3 regions of the Promicromonospora sp. CA-289599 genome follow, and region 1 is predicted to be linked to each of the others. Evidence: riboswitches for the same ligand, from Rfam matches in the RefSeq annotation. Region 1 holds a riboswitch; each other region holds the start of a gene.
What was found. Region 1 has a riboswitch for thiamine pyrophosphate ahead of thiO (glycine oxidase ThiO). Riboswitches for the same ligand answer to the same signal wherever they lie in the genome.
Positions count from the first base shown of each region.

Region 2: linked by a shared signal. The riboswitch ahead of thiD (bifunctional hydroxymethylpyrimidine kinase/phosphomethylpyrimidine kinase) and the one ahead of thiO (glycine oxidase ThiO) in region 1 are both predicted to bind thiamine pyrophosphate.
Region 3: linked by a shared signal. The riboswitch ahead of thiC (phosphomethylpyrimidine synthase ThiC) and the one ahead of thiO (glycine oxidase ThiO) in region 1 are both predicted to bind thiamine pyrophosphate.

Region 1 covers NZ_JBNJNI010000001.1:5,052,082-5,058,307, reverse strand. The annotation lists gene ACQEVI_RS22495 (ThiF family adenylyltransferase) at 75-1,295, opposite strand; gene ACQEVI_RS22490 (thiazole synthase) at 1,292-2,137, opposite strand; gene thiS (sulfur carrier protein ThiS) at 2,140-2,418, opposite strand; gene thiO (glycine oxidase ThiO) at 2,415-3,716, opposite strand; TPP riboswitch at 3,706-3,809, opposite strand; gene thiE (thiamine phosphate synthase) at 3,893-4,540, shown strand; gene ACQEVI_RS22470 (hypothetical protein) at 4,553-4,846, opposite strand; gene ACQEVI_RS22465 (Ig-like domain-containing protein) at 5,040-6,226, shown strand, end outside.
Region 2 covers NZ_JBNJNI010000001.1:4,685,229-4,691,454, forward strand. The annotation lists gene ACQEVI_RS20870 (RyR domain-containing protein) at 1-1,796, shown strand, start outside; gene dxr (1-deoxy-D-xylulose-5-phosphate reductoisomerase) at 1,833-3,002, shown strand; gene thiD (bifunctional hydroxymethylpyrimidine kinase/phosphomethylpyrimidine kinase) at 3,057-4,031, opposite strand; TPP riboswitch at 4,021-4,118, opposite strand; gene ACQEVI_RS20885 (TetR/AcrR family transcriptional regulator) at 4,127-4,714, opposite strand; gene ACQEVI_RS20890 (aldo/keto reductase) at 4,837-5,865, shown strand; gene ACQEVI_RS20895 (hypothetical protein) at 5,868-6,226, opposite strand, start outside.
Region 3 covers NZ_JBNJNI010000001.1:3,396,245-3,402,470, forward strand. The annotation lists gene ACQEVI_RS15060 (N-acetylmuramoyl-L-alanine amidase) at 1-975, shown strand, start outside; gene ACQEVI_RS15065 (C39 family peptidase) at 1,019-2,356, opposite strand; TPP riboswitch at 2,487-2,592, shown strand; gene thiC (phosphomethylpyrimidine synthase ThiC) at 2,587-4,392, shown strand; gene ACQEVI_RS15075 (LacI family DNA-binding transcriptional regulator) at 4,468-5,589, opposite strand; gene ACQEVI_RS15080 (MFS transporter) at 5,702-6,226, shown strand, end outside.

The sequences.
Region 1 (6,226 bases):
ACCTGGGCAAGCGTCATACGGATGATTATGACCCAATTTGCCGCAGATTTACTTCCTATTTGCTCACGTTTTGCTCACGAGGTGCTCGCGGTGTGCTCCCGTAGCCACGCGTCCATGCCGCCCTCGACCGACCGGGCATCGAGTCCTGTCCCGCGCAGCTGCCGGGCCACGCGGTCAGACCGGGCGCCGGACTTGCACAGCACGTGCACCGGGCGGCCCGCCGCCCAGGCCGTGACGTCGTCGACCACGACCCCCGCGCGGTCCCCGGCGAAGGCACCCGAGGGGACCGGCCGGGCGCCGGCCAGGGCGGCGAGCTCGATCTCCCAGGGCTCGCGCACGTCGAGCACCGCAGGCTCCGGACCGTCCGCGCGCAATGCCGCCAGCTCCCCTACGCTGGTCCGCGCAGTGGCCGCCGCGCCGTCCGAGGGCTCCGAGCCGTCCGCCGGCGACAGCCCGCAGAACACCGCGTACGGGTCGGCATCGCCGGTGCCGGCCAGCAGCGCCGTGACGGGTTCCCGGGCCGGATCGCCCCGGACGGTGAGATGTCGCCAGGTGAGGGCCAGTGCGTCGTACGTCGCGAGCCGCCCGAGCAGGGTGTCGCCCAGCCCGGTGACGAGCTTGATCGCCTCGGTCGCCATGACCGAGCCCAGGGTGCCGCACATCGCGCCGAGCACACCGCCCGTCGCGCAGTCGGGCGAGGCGCCGGCCGGCGGCGGCTCCGGGAACACGTCCCGGTAGGTCACGCCGTCCACGCCGGCCGGTGGCGCGCCCCAGAACGTCGCGACCTGTCCCGTGAACCGGTAGATCGCGCCCCAGACGCACGGGATGCCCAGCACCTCCGCGGCGTCGGAGACGAGGTAGCGCGTGGCGAAGGCGTCGGTCCCGTCGAGCACCACGTCGTAGCCGGAGAGCACGGCCAGCGCGTTGGCGGCGGTCAGCCGCTCCCGGTGCTCGACGACGCGAACGTGCGGGTTGGCCTCCGCGACCGTCGCGCGTGCCGACGTGGTCTTCGGCGAGCCCAGGTCCGAGACGCCGTGGATCACCTGACGCTGCAGGTTCGACGTCTCGACGAGGTCGTCGTCCACTATTCCGAGCGTGCCGACGCCCGCCGCGGCGAGGTAGAGCAGGGCGGGGCTGCCCAGGCCGCCCGCACCCACCACGAGCACGCGGGCGCTCGCCAGCCGGCGCTGCCCCTCGGTGCCCATGCCGGGCAGCACCAGGTGGCGCGCGTACCGGGCCAGCTCGTCCCGGTCCAGCGCGCGGCCGGGCTCGACGAGCGGCGGCAGCGCGGTCACAGCGCCAGGTCCAGGTTGTCGCCGACCACGTTGTCGCCGACGGCGACCAGGCCCCCGACCGGGGACGACGCCAGCGCCCGCTCCCGCCGCGGCGGCCTGCCCGCACCGGCCGCCGCATACCCGGCCTCGACCGCGAGCCGCATCGCGTGCGCCATCCGCACCGGGTCTGCCGCGCGGGTCACGGCGGTCGCCAGCAGGACGCCGTCGCACCCGAGCTCCATCGCGAGCGCCGCGTCCGACGCCGTACCGATCCCCGCGTCCAGGATCACCGGGACGGACGCGGCGCCGGCGATCGCCTCGATGTTGCGCGGGTTGGCGATGCCGAGCCCGGAGCCGATCGGCGAGCCCAGCGGCATGACCGCCGCACAGCCGACGTCCTCCAGGCGGCGCGCGGTGATCGGGTCGTCGTTGGTGTACGGCAGCACGGTGAATCCGTCGTCGACCAGGATCTTGGCTGCCTCGACCAGGCCGACCACGTCGGGCAGGAGCGTCACGTCGTCGGCGATGACCTCCAGCTTGACCCAGTCGGTCGCGCACGCCTCGCGGGCGAGCTGCGCGGTGAGCACCGCCTCGCGCACGGAGAAGCAGCCGGCGGTGTTGGGTAGGGCGCGGATGCCCAGGCGTTCGAGCAGCCCCCAGACGGACGGGTCGCCGGCGGCTGCCGGGTCGTCCGACGGCCGGGGCCGGGACACGCGGCGCATCGCGACGGTCGTCAGCTCCGTGCCCGAGGCCACGAGCGCGTCCTCCAGGGCGAGCAGGCTCGCCGCTCCCCCGGTGCCCATGACCAGGCGTGATCCGAGCGTCGTGCCCGCGATGGTGAACGGTGTGTCAGTGCTCAGCATGCTCAGCCTCCCTGCACTGCGGTGACGACCTCGACACGGTCGCCCGGCCGGACGTACGTGGTGCCCCAGGCGCTGCGCGGCACGACGGCGTCGTCGAGTGCGACGGCGACCCCGCGCGGTGCGCCGTCGACCACGAGGTCGGGCAGCAGGCGGGCGACCAGGTCGGCGATCGGCAGCGGGCCGTCGAGCGGGTACGGCTCGCCGTTGACGACGGCCGCGCCGGGCGCCCCGGGAGCCTGCGCTCCGGCGGTGCCGGATGTCGCGGACGGTGCTGTGGTCATGCTGTGCCTCCTCGTTCGGTCCTGGGTGTGGTGCTGTGTGGTGTGGTGCTGTGTGGTGTGGTGCTGTGTGGCGCGGCGCGGTCCGCGACGGCGAACCGGAGCGGGTCCGCGTACCGGGTGGCCGCCTCGACGGCGGCCCTGACCTCCGGCCCGCCCGGCGACCCCGGCGGCCCCGGCGGCGCAGCGCCCAGCGCCTCGTCGACGGCGGCCGCCGTCAGCGGGGTGAGCAGGATGCCGTTGCGGTGGTGCCCCGTGGCCAGGTACAGGCCGTCGGCCGCCCGGCCCAGGAGCGGTGCGTTGTCCGGGCTGCCGGGCCGGGCCCGGGTGATGGCCCCCAGGAGGACCGCGTCGTCGAGCTCGGGCAGCAGGGCGCGGGCGTCGCGCAGCAGCGCGAAGACGTCGCCGGCGCGGGTCAGGTGGTTGTCGTCGCGCTCGTCCGACGTCGCGCCGACGACCAGCTCGCGCCGCCCGTCGGGCCGTACCCGGCGGGGTACCACGTAGACGGGTCGCCCCTGCACGGTGCCGCGCACCACTACCGCGGGCGAACGGTCGGCGGCGGCGTCCAGGCGCAGGGTCGTGCCGGGTACGGGCCGGGTGGGCGCACCCGCGAACAGGGCTGCGCTCGCGTGGCCGGCGGCCAGGACCACCGTCCCCGCGGAGTAGGCGGTGCCCGCGTCGTCGAGCACGCCGACGACTGCGCCGTCCGCCCAGGTCAGCGAGACCGCGGCGCGGGGCACGTGGGTCGCGCGGGCGGTGACCACGGCGAGCGCCGCGTGCACCGCACGCGGGTCCACCTGGTGGTCGCCGGGGACCCACGCCGCACCCGCCACCCGGGGCCCGACGCCGGGCTCGCGCCGCCGCGCCTCGGCGGGCGTGATCTCCACCGAGCCGAGACCCAGGTCCCGGTGCAGGGCGAGGATCCGGCGCAGCGCGACCAGGTCGTCGCCGTCGTAGGCGAGGGCGAGGGTCCCTGCGGTCTCCAGGCCGACGGCGCCGGCCGGCAGCCCCGCCGCGCGTTCGAGCGCGTCGGCGAACTCGGGCCAGAGGGCGAGCGAGGCCGTGCCCAGCCGCGTCTGCGCCTCCTCCCCGAAGCCCGCCTCCATGACCGGCGCGAGCATGCCCGCGGCGGCGTGGGTGGCGCCGTCGCCGGGCGCCGGGTCCAGGACGACGACGTTCGCCCCGGCCTCCAGCGCACGCCAGGCAGCGGTCAGGCCGATGATGCCCCCGCCGACGACGAGGACGTCGCACGCGTGACTGCTCGCACAGCTGACAACGTGGCTGCTCGCACGGCTGCTCAAGTGTTCTCCCTTCGCTGGCATGACCCAGATCAGGTTCGACGGTCGGCGCCCTGCGCCCTCTCAGCCCCGTCCGGGGCTCCCGTGCACGCGACAACCATAACCCTGCCCGGCGGCCGCTCCGGGACGCCTGTGCACCAGGCGCCGGCCCACCAGCGCGTCGACATACACTCACGCTCGTGGATCCCCGTACCCGGCTCGCCGACGCCCGCCTGTACCTGTGCACGGACGCCCGTCAGACCACCGGTGACCTGGAACCGTTCCTGCACGCGGCGCTGGAGGGCGGCGTCGACGTCGTCCAGCTCCGGGACAAGTCCCTGGAGGCGGCCCGCGAGGTAGAGCTGCACGCCCTCGTCGCTCGGGTGGCCACCGAGCACGGCGCGCTGTGGGCGGTCAACGACCGGGCCGACATCGCGCGGATCGCCGGTGCTCCCGTGGTGCACATGGGCCGGGGCGACCTGCCGTCCGGCGCGGTGCAGGCCCTGCTGGGCGAGGGCCCCGTGCTGGGCCGCTCCACCCACTCCCTCGACCAGGCGCTGGCAGCCGAGGCCGACGCCCGCGTCGACTACTTCTGCGTGGGTCCCGTCTGGGCCACACCCACCAAGCCGGGCCGCGCGGCCGTCGGCGTCGACCTGGTGCGCGACGTCGCCGCCAAGGAGCCGGCCACGCCCTGGTTCGCCATCGGCGGGGTCGACGACGCCCGCCTCGACCAGGTGCTCGACGCCGGGGCGCGCCGCGTCGTCGTCGTCCGCGCCATCACGCAGGCGGACGACCCGAGGGCCGCCGCCGCCGGTCTGCGGCGCAGGATCACGGACGCGGACGGGTAGCGCGAGCGGGGGTCAGCGCTCGTCCGCCGCGGGCCGGCTGCGCCGTCCGAGGACGAAGCCGACCGCACCACCGATCAGGAGCGCCCCGGCGCCGGACAGCAGTGCTGCCGCCCCGGGCGCATAGGTGCCGTCCGGGACGTAGGTCGTGCCCGACAGGGGCGCGTACGCGAACCAGCCGTAGGACGTCGGGCGGCTCTCGAACCAGGCGGCGGTGCCCAGGAGCACGAGTCCGAGGACGGCGAGGACCGGGACGACGACACGTACGGCGCGCTCCCGACGGGGTACCGGAGGCGGGGTGGCTGTCATGCCGCTCATCCTCCCGGCGCACGTCGCCGAGGGCAACCGTCGTTCCTGGCCACCCGGTGGACAGACGGGTCATTCCGGGTAGTTCTACCCACCGATATTCGACGACTTTTCACCTTTGTACTCGGTAGGGTGCTCCGGTTGCGCCTGTGTGGACCGTCCGGGCGAGCAATCTTTCGTGGAATGAGGAGGACGCATGAGCCTGGTCTCACGCGCGTTGAAGAACCGTCGATCCGTGGTGTCTGCCGGTGTGGTGACCCTCTTCGGGGTGGGGCTCGTGAGCTTCGCGCTCCTGTACGAGGGCGAGACGACAGCCGACGTCGAGCTGAACGACTCGGGCGTCTGGGTGACGCGGACCGCGTACGGCGAGCTCGGCCGGTTCAACTACGACGCGAAGGCCTTGGACGGCGTCCTGCTGGCAGGCGCCGGAAGCTTCGACGTGGAGCAGGACGCACAGCGTGTCCTCCTGAACAGCACGAGCAAGTTCTCCGCGAGCCCGGTGAACCCGGGGCAGCTCGTCCTCGACGCCACGATGAAGCTTCCCGCCGGTGCGCAGGTCGCCTCGGGCAGCGCGACCACCGCCGTCTACGACCCGGAGACCGGCAGGGCCTGGGTCCTCCCGTTCGCCTCCACCACGTTCGACGAGACCAAGCTCAAGCCCACGGTCAAGGCGGGCACCGGTGGCAGGCTCGCCGTCGGCGACGACGGCACGGTCCTCCTCGCCGTCCCGGGCGACGGCAAGCTCTACACGATCCCCACCACCAAGCAGGGCGTCGCCGAGCAGGTGGACGAGGCGAGCCTCCCCCTCGGCGCCGACGCCGAGGTGCAGGTCTCCGCGGTGGGTGACGAACCAGTGGTGTTCGACCAGACGTCCGGGACCCTGGTCCTGCCGGGCGGCGAGACGGTCAAGATCGCCGACGGCGCACAGGGCACGCTGCAGCAGCCGTCGAGCGCGACCGGCAACGTGGTGGTCGCGACGCTGAACGGCCTGGTCGTCCAGCCGCTCGCAGGCGGGACCTCCACCCTGCACTCGCTGACGGACGGGCCCGCAGCTGTCGCATCGGCCCCCGTGCAGCTCGGCGGGTGCGTCTACGGCGCCTGGTCGGGACCTGGTCAGGTGGTCCGGGAGTGCGCGGGCGAGGCCGACGACGTCAGGCAGGCGCTGGAGGGTGCGGACGCCTCCACGAACCTGGTCTACCGCGTCAACCGTGAGGTCATCGTGCTGAACGACGTCGCGAACGGTCAGCTGTGGATGGCCGCCGACGACTTCGAGATGGTCGACGACTGGGACTACATGCAGCCCAAGGACGGCGACGGCGAGAAGACCGAGTCGGAGCAGACCACCGCTATGCAGGTCGACCACTTCGTGGCCGACCGGAACAA
Region 2 (6,226 bases), 370 kb from region 1:
CGGCACCGGAGCTCGTGATTCCCCGCGGCGGACCGCGCCGGCTGCGCGTGCGCCGGTCCTGGGTGCGTGCGGGCTTCACCGCGCTGTTCGGCGTGGCCTTCGCACTGGGCCTGTGGGGCTTCTCCGTCTACCGGTCCTCCCCGGACTTCGTCTGGGGCACCACCGGGTGGGACGTCGTCTACTACTCCGTCCAGCTCTTCGTGCTCGGTGCGGAGGCCACCAACGACGGCGGCGACCTGCCCTGGCAGCTCCAGGCCGCACGGTTCCTCGCCCCGGTCGCCACCGGCTACGCCGTCTTCGAGGCCGTGCGCTCCCTGTTCGCCGACCAGATCGCGGCGATGCGCACCCGTCGGATGCGCGGCCACGCCGTGGTCGTCGGGCGCACACCGGCCGCCGACCTCATCGCCGAGGCGCTCGCAGCCCGGGGCGCGCCCGTCGCGCGGACCGCAACAGGGGACACGGCGTCGCTGCGCAACGCCGGTATCTCCGGCGCCGCGGTGCTCTACGCGTGCGAGCGAGAGGACGACGAACCCGGCGTCAACGTGCTCACGGTGGCGGTGGCCAACCGTGCGGAGCGGGATCCCGCCCTGCCGGGCCTGCGCCTGAACGCCCACGTGAGCGACCCCGAGCTCGCGCTCGCCCTGCAGGCCCGCCACCTCAGCCACCCGCAGCCGGGTGTGGACTTCTTCACGCTGGGCGAGCTCGTCGCCCGGTCCCTGGCCCGGCGCGACCAGACGGTCGCGCGCGGCGCCACACCCCACGTCTCGGTGGTCGGGCACGGCACGTTCGGCAGGGCGCTCGTCGTGGCGTTCGCGCGGCTGCGGAGCGTCGAGATCGCGTCCGGCGGCGAACCGCTCACGGTGACCCTCGTCGGTCCCGGTGCCCGCGTCGCGGCGCAGGCGCTGCGGGCACGCTGGCCCAGCGTGCGGGCGGCCTGCCGGCTCGTCCCGGTCGAGACGTTCGCCGAGGTGCGCGCGATCGGCACGCCCCAGCGGGTCTACGTGTGCCACGACGACGACGGGGACGCGCTCCGGCACGCGCTGCGGGACAGCGACCTCTGGCGTGCCGGCGAGGGCGCCGTCGTGCTCCGCCTCAACCGCCTCGCGGGCCTCGGCGGCCTGTTCGGCACCCACGACGGCGCGATCCTCGACGACCTCGGCGGGCGGCTCGACGTCGTCGAACCGGGCACGCTGCTGCGCAGGGCGACCGCGCCCGGCGTGCTGGTGCACGACGACGTCTACGACCTCATGGCCGTCTCCGCCCACCTGACCTACCTGCGCAACCAGCGCTCGCGCGGCGTGGCCTGGGAGAGCACCCCGGCGATGGTCTCGTGGGTCGACCTGTCCGACGACCTCCGGGCCGCGAACCGAGCCCAGGTGCGCGCCATCCCGGACCGGCTCCGCCAGATGGGCTGCACCGTCGCACCCGCCGGCGACGGCGAGCACGGCCGGATCCCAGAACCCGTGGTCGACGCCCGCGCCGTCGACGAGCACGAGCGGTGGATGGCCGAGAAGGCCGCAGCGGGCTGGACCTACGGGCCCCAGCGGGACGACGCCCGGCGTCTGCACCCGGACCTGCGACCCTGGGAAGAGCTGTCGGAGGCGGACCGCGAGAAGGACCGCGCGGCGATCCGTGCCATCCCGGTGATCCTCGCGGACTTCGGCCTCCACGTGGTCCCGCTCGTCGACGACGCCGGCTGGGAGGCCGCGGGCGAGCCCGTCCCGGACCCCCGAGGCGTGGTCAAGGGCTGGCGGATGTTCGGCCGCGGCCGCGCGGAGCCGGCCGCCGGCGACTGACCAGGACCGGCACCGCGGGCTGACAGGATGTGCACCATGCGAAGCGTCACCCTCCTCGGCTCCACCGGTTCCATCGGCACGCAGGCCATCGACGTCATCGGGCGCAACCCCGAGCGGTTCCGGGTGGACGCCCTGTCCGCCGGCGGCTCCGACCTGCCGCTCCTCGCCCGGCAGGCCGCGTCGCTCGGCGTGCGCGCCGTCGCGGTGGCCGACGCCGCCGCCCGCCCGACCCTGCTGGACCTGCTCCGGGAGGCGGGCGCCGACGGCGTCGAGGTGCTCGCCGGACCGGACGCCGCGACCGAGCTCGCCGGCCGGGGGAGCGACGTCGTGCTCAACGGCATCACCGGGTCAGTGGGCCTGCGCCCCACCCTCGCCGCGCTCGCCGCCGGCTCGACGCTGGCGCTCGCGAACAAGGAGTCGCTGGTCGTCGGGGGCGCGCTGGTCAAGGCGGCGGTGCGGCACGAGGGCCAGATCGTGCCGGTGGACTCGGAGCACTCCGCCATCGCGCAGTCGCTGCGCTCGGGTGCGTCGTCCGAGGTCCGCAAGCTCGTCGTCACCGCCAGCGGCGGACCGTTCCGTGGCCGCACGCGCGCCGAGCTGCGCGACGTCACGCCCGCGCAGGCCCTGCGGCACCCCAACTTCTCGATGGGGCGCGTGGTCACCACCAACTCCGCGACCCTGGTCAACAAGGGCCTCGAGGTGATCGAGGCGCACCTGCTGTTCGACCTGCCGTTCACCGCGATCGACGTCGTGGTGCACCCGCAGCAGATGATCCACTCGATGGTCGAGTTCGCCGACGGCTCCACCATCGCCCAGGCCGGGCCGCCGCGGATGCTCGTGCCGATCGCGCTGGGCCTGTCGTGGCCCGACCGCCTGCCTGACGTCGACGTGCCCATCGACTGGACCCAGGCGTCCACCTGGGAGTTCGCCCCCCTGGACGACGACGCCTTCCCCGCCGTCCGCCTCGCCCGGCAGGTCGGCGAGGCCGGCGGCACGCACCCCGCCGTCTACAACGCCGCGAACGAGGTGTGCGTGGACGCGTTCCACGACGGGGCCATCGGCTTCCTCGACATCGTCGACACGGTGGCCGCCGTCGTCGAGGCGCACGAGACGACGGACGCCGGCGACGCGACGTCGGTCGAGGGCGTCCTGGAGGCCGACGCCTGGGCCCGCGCCCGCGCGGCGGAGCTCCTCAAGACGATCTGACGGGGCGCGACGAGTCCGACCACGGTGCTGACTCGGCGCCTGCAGTCCGCCGAGTCAGTGGCCTGGTCGGACCGGGGCGCTGACTCGGGGACTCGGGGCCGCCGAGTCAGTCGGTCGGTGGCGGGCCGACCCGAAGCCGTGGTCGACCGGGCCGTGGCCGCGCCAGGGACCGGGCGTGGTGCCCGTCCCGCCGACGACCAGGTCGTCCGCGGCGCGCAGGGCTCCGGTCAGGTAGTCCTTCGCCGCGCGTACGGTGGGCTCCCACCCGTCGTGCCGGGGGCGCAGGACCGCGCACGCCGAGCTGAGCGTGCAGCCCGTCCCGTGCGTGTTCCGCGTGGGGATCCGCGGGGCGGTCAGGGCGACGACGCCGTCCGGGCTGCTGCCGGGTCCGAGGCCGGCCCCCGCGAGGTGGTCGACCGACTCCGCCGAGTCCAGGTGCCCGCCCTTGACGAGGGCGAACCGTGCCCCGAGCTCGAGGAGCGCACGCGCCTGGTCGGCCGCCTCGCGATCGTCCCCGGCCCGTTCGGCGCCGAGCAGCACCGCTGCCTCCGGCAGGTTCGGCGTGACCAGGTCGGCCAGGGGCAGCAGCTCGTCGCGCAGCACGGCTTCGGCGTCGGGCGCGAGCAGGCGGTGGCCCGACGTCGAGACCATCACCGGGTCGAGCACCACGTAGGGCATACGCCCGGCGGCCCGCAGGTCACGCAAGGCCGCGGCGACGGCCCGGCCGACGGCGGCGTCCGTCGTCATGCCGATCTTCACGGCGTCCACCGCGACGTCGGCGAACAGGGTCTCGAGCTGCGCGGTCACCATGTCGGCGGGCACGGGCAGCACCCGCGCCACGCCGGTCGTGGACTGGGCGGTCAGTCCGGTGAGCACCGCGCAGCCGTACCCGCCGAGCGCCGCGAAGGTCTTCAGGTCGGCCTGGATCCCCGCGCCGCCGGAGGGGTCCGAGCCGGCGATCGCCAGCGCCACGACCGGGTGCCCGGGCGGTCGGGTGCGGGATGCGGAGTCAGGCAGGACGGAGCCCATGAGGCGTTCCCTTCGCTAGAATTACCTAGAGCAGGTTCCACGGGTGCGTCTCAGCCAGGCTGGTGCCCGGCGCCCCGCGCCATTTCGGCCCCACCCTACCCAGCGGTCTGCCCGGCCCCGTACTGCAGCCCGTCCACGAGCAGGTCGATCATGCGCCGGCCGTGCTCCGGCTCCTCGTCACCCATGGGCAGGTTCAGCTTGGACACGGCGTACAGGAGGTCCTGGGGGCTGACGACGGCACGGATCGCCCCCGCCTCGACAGCGGCGTCGAGCAGGGAGCCGAGGGCCGGGCCGAGCCGGCCGAGGAAGTAGCCGGGCAGCGCGTCGAACGCCGGGTCGCCCGAGTGCAGGGCCGAGGCGAGGCCGCGCTTGGTCGCGAGGAACTCCGTGTACCGGTGCAGCCACCTCTCCAGGGCGTCGACCGGCCCGTGCTCGGCCGCCAGCGCGGAAGCGGCGTCGGCGGTGGCGTCGACCTCGTGCTGGAACACGGCCTTGACCAGGTCCGAGCGCTTGGGGAAGTGCCGGTACAGCGTGCCGACGCCGACGCCGGCCAGGTCGGCGATCTCCTTCGCGGGCGCATCCACGCCGGACGTGCCGAAGGCCGACTTGGCGGCGTCGAGCAGCGAGTCGATGTTGCGTTGCGCGTCGGCGCGCAGGGGCCGCGGCGCTGTGTTCTGGGTCACTCCACTCCATCCCTTGCTATCCGGAACGCCTTTCCATATAGTTCTGGAAGAGCGTTCCGCTTAGCTCCAGAGTACGACATCGCCGGAGCGCTCACCAGACCTCTCGACCCCAGGAGGGCCCCATGCAGTACCGCAACCTCGGCCGGACCGGTATCAAGGTCAGCCCCTACGCGCTCGGCGCGATGATGTTCGGCGCGGTCGGCAACCCCGACCACGAGGAGTCGATCAAGATCATCCACAAGGCCCTCGACTCCGGCATCAACTTCGTCGACACCGCCGACTTCTACTCGCACGGGGAGTCCGAGGAGATCGTGGGCAAGGCGCTCAAGGGGCGGCGCGACGACGTCGTGCTCGCCACCAAGGTGCACCTGCCCATGAGCGACGACCCCAACCACCGCGGCAACTCCCGCCGCTGGATCATCGCCGAGGTCGAGAACTCGCTGCGGCGCCTGGGCACCGACTACATCGACCTCTACCAGATCCACCGCCCCGACCCCGAGACCGACGTCGAGGACACGCTGGCGGCGCTGACGTACCTGATCAGCTCCGGCAAGGTGCGGGCCATCGGCTCGTCGACGATGCCCGCCGCCGAGATCGTCCAGGCCCAGTGGGTGGCAGAGCGGCGCGGCCTGGAACGCTTCAGGGCCGAGCAGCCGCCGTACTCCATCCTGAACCGGGGGATCGAGCGCGACGTCCTGCCGGTCGCCCAGCAGTACGGCATGGGCACCCTGGTCTGGAGCCCGCTCGCCGGAGGCCTGCTCACCGGCCGGTACCGCAAGGGGCAGGACAACGACACCCACCGGGCGCAGTTCGGGTTCGAGCACCTGCGCGACGAGCAGCGGCTCGACGCCGTCGAGCAGCTCGTCCCTGTCGCCGAGGACGCGGGCATCCCCCTGAACCACCTGGCGATGGCGTTCACGATCGCCCACCCGGGCGTCACCTCCGCGATCATCGGCCCGCGCACCATGGAGCACCTGGACAGTGCCCTGGCCGGTGCCGAGGTAGTCCTGAGCGACGAGATCCTGGACCGGATCGACGCGATAGTGCCGCCCGGCACCGACGTCGGCCGCCTCGACATGGCCTACGACCCGCCCGCCATCCAGCAGCCGCTCCTGCGCCGCCGGCCGGCGGCGCAGCGCGCGGCCGCCTGAGGTCAGCGCCCCCGCGTCCAGTTGAACACCGCCACGCCCGTCACCAGCGCGCCGATGGTGACCAGGGCGGTGGCGGTGACGGCCTGGAGCGGGCCGATCAGGTCGGCGTCCAGCGCGACCTGGACGGTCCCGATCAGGGCGTAGACGCCGGCGAACACGGTGATGGCGGACAGCGTGCCGTCCATCAGCCGACGGCGCCCGCGCTCGCGCTTGGCCTCGGCAGCCCGCTCCCGGTCCCCGTGCAGGCGTTCGAGGGCCGCGAGCCGCGCGGCGATCGGCTCCTGGAGCAGCTCGCGCAGCCGCTCGGTGACCACCGCGGCCTGCTGCTCGAACCGCGACGCGTGCAGGAGCTGGTTCAGCA
Region 3 (6,226 bases), 1.7 Mb from region 1:
CCCATCGGCGGTGACCTGGAGGCGACGACGAACGTCGCACCGGGCGACGTGGTCGAGGTGCGCACCGGGTACGCCGACAACCCGAACACCGTGACGGGCTGTGAGCAGGCGTCTCCGGGCTCGGGCGCGTGCGTAGCCGGCGCGGGGACGAACTTCCGGTACCTGCACCAGTCGCCGTCGGCCGACGCGCCGCTGGCGAAGGACCCGGGCTGGAAGCCGGACGGGTCGGACGGAACCACGTACGCGAGCGACGTGAGCGCGCGCGTCCAGTCGGGGCACAAGCTCGTCGTCGACCAGGTAGAGGGCGACTGGCTGGGCGTGTGGTGGGCCGGTTCGCTGGCCTGGCTGCACAACCCGGCCGAGCGCCCGGTGGTGGTGCCGGCGACGGCGAAGACGGTCACGGTCGCGGGCGACGCCCCGGCGCCGGTCTTCGGCAGGGCCTACCCGGAGGCAGCAGCGTACGAGGAGCACCCGGGCGTCCCGGTGCAGCCGGTCACGCCGATCGAGTACCGCGTGGGCGTGGACCAGACGTACGCGGTGGCCGACGACCACGTCGCGTCCGACTACTACCGGGCCACCACGTTCGACGGCACGGGACCGGGCGACCGCACGGTGGTGCGCGGCAACGACGTGTACTACCAGGTGTGGCTGGCGCACCGGCACGTCTTCGTCAACGCGTCCGACGTCGAGCTGCACGACCCGGTGGTGGCCGATGTGTCCGGGCCGAGCATCGAGGGCAGGGCCAAGCCGGGGAAGGTCCTGCGCGCGGACGCCGGCACGTACCTCCCGAACGACGTCCGCGTCCGCTACCAGTGGCTGCGCGACGGCGAGCCGGTGTCCCGGGCGATCGGCAGCAGGTACCTCGTGACGGGCCGCGACCAGGGCGCCGAGCTCACGGTCCGGGTGACGGTCTCGGCGAAGGGCCACGCCTCGGCGGCGTACACGTCGGAACCGCGGGGTGTCCCGGGCCGCTAGGCGGCCGCGGGGGTGACGGACACTCCGCGGCCGACAGGCCGGATCACCAGTTCGGCGTGACACCCGGCAGGTTGCGCGGCAGCCTCACGTTCTTCGGGTGGTAGACGTACGTGATGCCGTCGGTCGAGGTCTGCCACACACGCTCGAAGTTTTCCCGCGTGTAGACGGAACGCACGGCCTCGTTGCTCGCCTTGTTCGGGTCGTTGATGATCGGGTCGCCTGCTGCGGTGAACCCGACCAGCGTCACGAGGTGCCCGTTGGTGCCGTACCCGGCCTCAGGCATCTCCTCCTCCTCGAAGCTGATCGAGAAGATGAGCGGGATGCCCGCCTTGATGAACTTCTCGGCCTCCGCGAGGGACCGCAGCCGGGTCACGAACGAGTCCAGCCCGAACGTGCTGGCGTACGCGGCGTTGAACGGCCAGTTGCCCGCGCCCTCGTACGTGTAGTCCCAGGTCCGCATGGCGGCGTAATCGACCTGCGGGTCACCGTTCGGGGCCTCGATGCCCTCGAGCTCGGCCTCCGGCACCTCGCGCCCGTAGTAGTACAGCACCATGGACGACGACGTCGGCGAGCACCACACCTGGCCGCCGCCCCCGAACTCGGGGTACTCGCCGCGGTGGATGTTCTGGCTGAACTGCGGCACGTCGAGCGACACCGCACGACCGAGCGTGAAGTCGCTGGTGCCCGTGTAGTGCGAGTCGGGCAGGTACTCGTTGGTCATGGTGCTCACCGAGTCCAGCCGCGGCGATACCCGGGTGCCCTCGGGCCGGTACAGCGTGGCCCGCGTCTGGAACGCGTCGGGCTCGTTGCCCGACTTCGCGACGAAGGTGTCCGTGAACAGGTACGCGTCCGCGTCGGTCTGCCCGTTCACGGAGGTGCGGTGGATGTCGCCGACGCTGCCGTCGGCGGGTGCGAACTCGGCGCCCGACGCCCAGCGGCTCATCACGAACCACTTGGTCCACGTCCCGTCGGCCTTGCGGCCCCGGAACTCGATCTCCACCCACGTGCCGGTGGGCGTGTGCGCGTTCCACGAGCTCACGGACTCGTCGATCAGGTACCCGGCCGCGACGACCGGCGACGTCCACCGGCCCGTCTCGTAGGTGACGGGAGTGCCGTCGCCGAACGGGTCGGTGTACTCGACGGTGTCGCCGCCGTGCTTCAGCACGAGCCCGCCCTTGGCGTTCGGCCGCAGGTTCGAGGTCTCGCCCGCACGTAGCTCGCGTACCCCGTCCCAGGAGGTCAGCGTGATCTGGTTGTCCGACGCCGCCGGACCCGGCCCGTCCGCAGCCGCCGCACCCGCCACGATTCCTGCTTGCACTACGAGCGCTCCCGTCGCCATCAGCGCGAACACCCTCGTTCGCAGCTTTCCTCGAACTGACATGTGTGCCTCCACGTCGGGGCCCGCCGCTGGGTGAAGCGAGCCATGAGGTCTCTCTATCAGAGCGGAAGAGCTTTGGCCCCGAAAGAGAGACCCCGGTGAGCACAGACGGCTCGGGGTGCTAACGTCGGCGGCGATCCCACGGGTGCCTCACGCAGGGGCTGAGATCGGGCTGTTCGGCCCGGGACCGTTGAACCTGTCCGGTTAACACCGGCGTAGGAAGCAGGAGTCTCATGATGGAGAAGTCCCAGTCCCGCACGCTCGCTTACCAGTACGAGCGCGACCACGAGCACGACGGCGGGTACAGCACACCGCAGGACGGCACGGGTCTCCGGGTGCCGGTCACGGAGATCACGCTGGCCCCGTCGCCCGACGGCGCCCCCAACGAGCCGGTCCGGGTCTATCGCACGCAAGGCCCCGGTTCCGACCCGGTCCGTGGCCTCGCTCCCGCCCGCGAACCCTGGGTCGTGGCACGCGGAGACACGGAGGAGTACGACGGCCGCGATCGGGCACTGGCCGACGACGGGCGCGGCGCGCTGCGCCGCGGTGCCGCCAGCCAGGAGTGGCAGGGTGAACGACGCCGGCCCCGCCGGGCGCTCCCCGGCCGGACCGTCACCCAGATGCACTACGCACGCCAGGGCGTGATCACGCCCGAGATGCGGTTCGTCGCGGTGCGCGAGAACTGCGACGTCGAGCTCGTGCGCAGCGAGGTGGCCGCTGGCCGGGCGATCATCCCGAACAACGTGAACCACCCGGAGTCGGAGCCGATGATCATCGGCAGGGCGTTCCTGGTGAAGGTCAACGCGAACATCGGCAACTCCGCCGTCCACAGCTCCATCGCGGAGGAGGTGGAAAAGCTCGAGTGGGCCACCAAGTGGGGTGCCGACACGGTCATGGACCTGTCCACGGGCGACGACATCCACACCACGCGCGAATGGCTCATGCGGAACTCGCCGGTGCCCATCGGCACCGTGCCGATCTACCAGGCCCTGGAGAAGGTGAACGGCGACGCCAGCGCGCTGACCTGGGAGATCTACCGCGACACGGTGATCGAGCAGTGCGAGCAGGGCGTCGACTACATGACCGTGCACGCCGGCGTGCTCCTGCGGTACGTGCCGCTCACCGCCGACCGAGTCACGGGCATCGTCTCGCGCGGCGGGTCGATCCTCGCGGGCTGGTGCCTGGCGCACCACCAGGAGAACTTCCTCTACACGCACTTCGACGAGCTCTGCGAGATCTTCGCCCGGTACGACGTCGCCTTCTCCCTCGGCGACGGCCTGCGGCCGGGCTCGCTCGCCGACGCGAACGACGCCGCGCAGTTCGCCGAGCTCGACACCCTCGCCGAGCTGACGAAACGGGCCTGGGCCCACGACGTCCAGGTCATGGTCGAGGGGCCCGGACACGTCCCGTTCCACCTGGTGCGCGAGAACGTGGAGCGGCAGCAGGAGCTCTGCGACGGCGCCCCGTTCTACACGCTCGGCCCGCTCGTGACCGACATCGCGCCCGGGTACGACCACATCACCTCAGCGATCGGCGCCACCGAGATCGCCCGGTACGGCACCGCGATGCTCTGCTATGTCACGCCCAAGGAGCACCTCGGCCTGCCGAACCGCGACGACGTGCGCACCGGCGTGGTGACCTACAAGATCGCCGCGCACGCCGCCGACGTCGCCAAGGGGCACCCCGGCGCCCGCGACCGGGACGACGCCCTGTCCAAGGCCCGCTTCGAGTTCCGCTGGCGGGACCAGTTCAACCTGTCGCTCGACCCGGAGCTCGCGGAGTCGTACCACGACGAGACGCTTCCGGCCGAGGCCGCGAAGACCGCGCACTTCTGCTCGATGTGCGGGCCGAAGTTCTGCTCGATGCGGATCTCGCAGGACATCCGCGACGAGTTCGGCGGGGCGCAGCACCAGGCGGCGCTCGCGGACGCGGCGTCGGCGTCGGCGTCCGCTCAAGCGGAGGGCATGGCCCAGAAGTCCGCGGAGTTCCGCGAGTCGGGCGGCGAGGTCTACCTCCCGGCCCCGACCCTCCGCCCCTGACCATTCGTTGAGTGCTGGCTATTTGCGGGCCGGAGCGTGCTGAGCCCGCAAATAGCCAGCACTCAACGAGGACGGTCAGGGTAGGTCCGGGACCGGGCCCGTCGTCGTGCCCTCGACCAGGGTCACCGGCAGCACCACCGACCGGGGCTCCTCGCCGGCCAGCAGCGCGATGACGGCCAGGCCGAGCGCCCGGCCCTTCTCCACGAGCGGCTGGTGCACGCTGGTGAGCACGTCGGGGGAGAGCCACGGCAGGTCGAGCCCGTCGAACCCGGCCACCGACACGTCCTCGGGCACCCGCAGCCCGAGCTCGCGGGCGGCGATCACCGCACCGGCGGCGAGCAGGTCGGAGTGCGCGACGATCGCCGTCGGACGGTCCCGGGCGGGCGCCCACTCGGACAGGATCTCGGTGGCGGCGTCGCGCCCGTGCTCCACGAGCGACGCGGGCGTCTCCCACGAGATGACGGGCTCGATGACGTCCCGTACGCCGGCCAGCCGGTTGCGGGTCGGCGTGCGCTCGGCGGACGCGAGCCGGTCGGCGTCGACCAGCCCGGACCGCTCGTCCCGCCCGAACGGCAGCGTGATCTCCGCGATCCGCGTGTGCCCGAGCTCGACGAGGTGACGCACCGCCTCGGCGGCGCCCAGGCGGTCGTCGACGCTCACCACGGGGACGCCGGACACCTCGTGTCCCTCACCGATCACGACGGGCACCCCCCTGCGCTGCAGCGCGGCGAGGTTCGGGTCGTCCTTCAGGGTGCCCCAGACGAGCACCGCGACGTCCATCGCGGCGGCCTCGACCAGCGGGTCGACGGCGGGCGGCAGCCCCGCCTCGGCGGCGAGCCCCATGGACTGCGTGGTGGTGCCCTGCGGCATACCCGGCACGAGCAGCACGCCGAGGCCCTGCTCACCGATCGCGGAGACGAGGCCGTGCAGCACCTGGGTGGAGACGGGGTCGCGGAACGACCTGCCGAGCTGGTCACCGATCACCACACCGACGATCCCCGACCGTCCTGACCGGAGCTGCCGCCCCAGGGGGTTGGGGCCGGAGTACTCGAGCTCGCGCGCGGCGGCCAGCACCTTCTCCCGGGTCTCGGGGGTGATCGGTCCCGCGCCGGAGAACGCGAGCGACGCGGTGGAGACGGAGACACCGGCCAGCTCGGCGACCTTCGCGAGGGTCGGTCGTACGGTCTGGCGGCTCATCGCGGGTTCCTTCTCTCTCACCTCGGCACCAGTGGTGCGGGCCCAGGAATCTGCTGGGCTGATCCCAGATTGTGGCTTACGGTCGGGAGATTCAATCGCACCAAGGAGTTCAGTGCCTACTGCACACGCCGCCGCTCGTGCGGTCTTCGTCGTCTTCGCGGCCAGCGGGTTCGCGTTCGCGAGCTGGGCAGCACGCCTCCCGGCCGTCCGGGACGGACTCTCCTTCTCCGAGCAGGAGATGGGTCTGCTGCTGCTGACAGGGTCCATCGGCTCCGTCGCGGCCATCCCGCTCTCGGGACTCGTCGCCGAGCGGTTCGGTACCGCGCGGACCGTCCTGGGCTTCGCGAGCCTGGTGGTGGTGGGCCTCGCCGTGGCGGGCTACGGCGTCGCCACGGGTGAGCACCTCGCGGTGCGGCTCGGCCTGATCCTGTTCGGCGTGGGCACCGGCGTCTGGGACGCCGCGATGAACCTTGAGGGCGCGGCCGTCGAGCAGCGGCTCGGCCGCGCGATCATGCCGGTGTTCCACGCCGGGTTCTCGTTCGGCACGGTGGTCGGCGCCGGTGTCGGCATCGTGGTGGCCAGCGTGGGCGTCCCGGTCCTCTGGCACGTCGTGGCCGCGGGGGCGATCGCTCTGCTG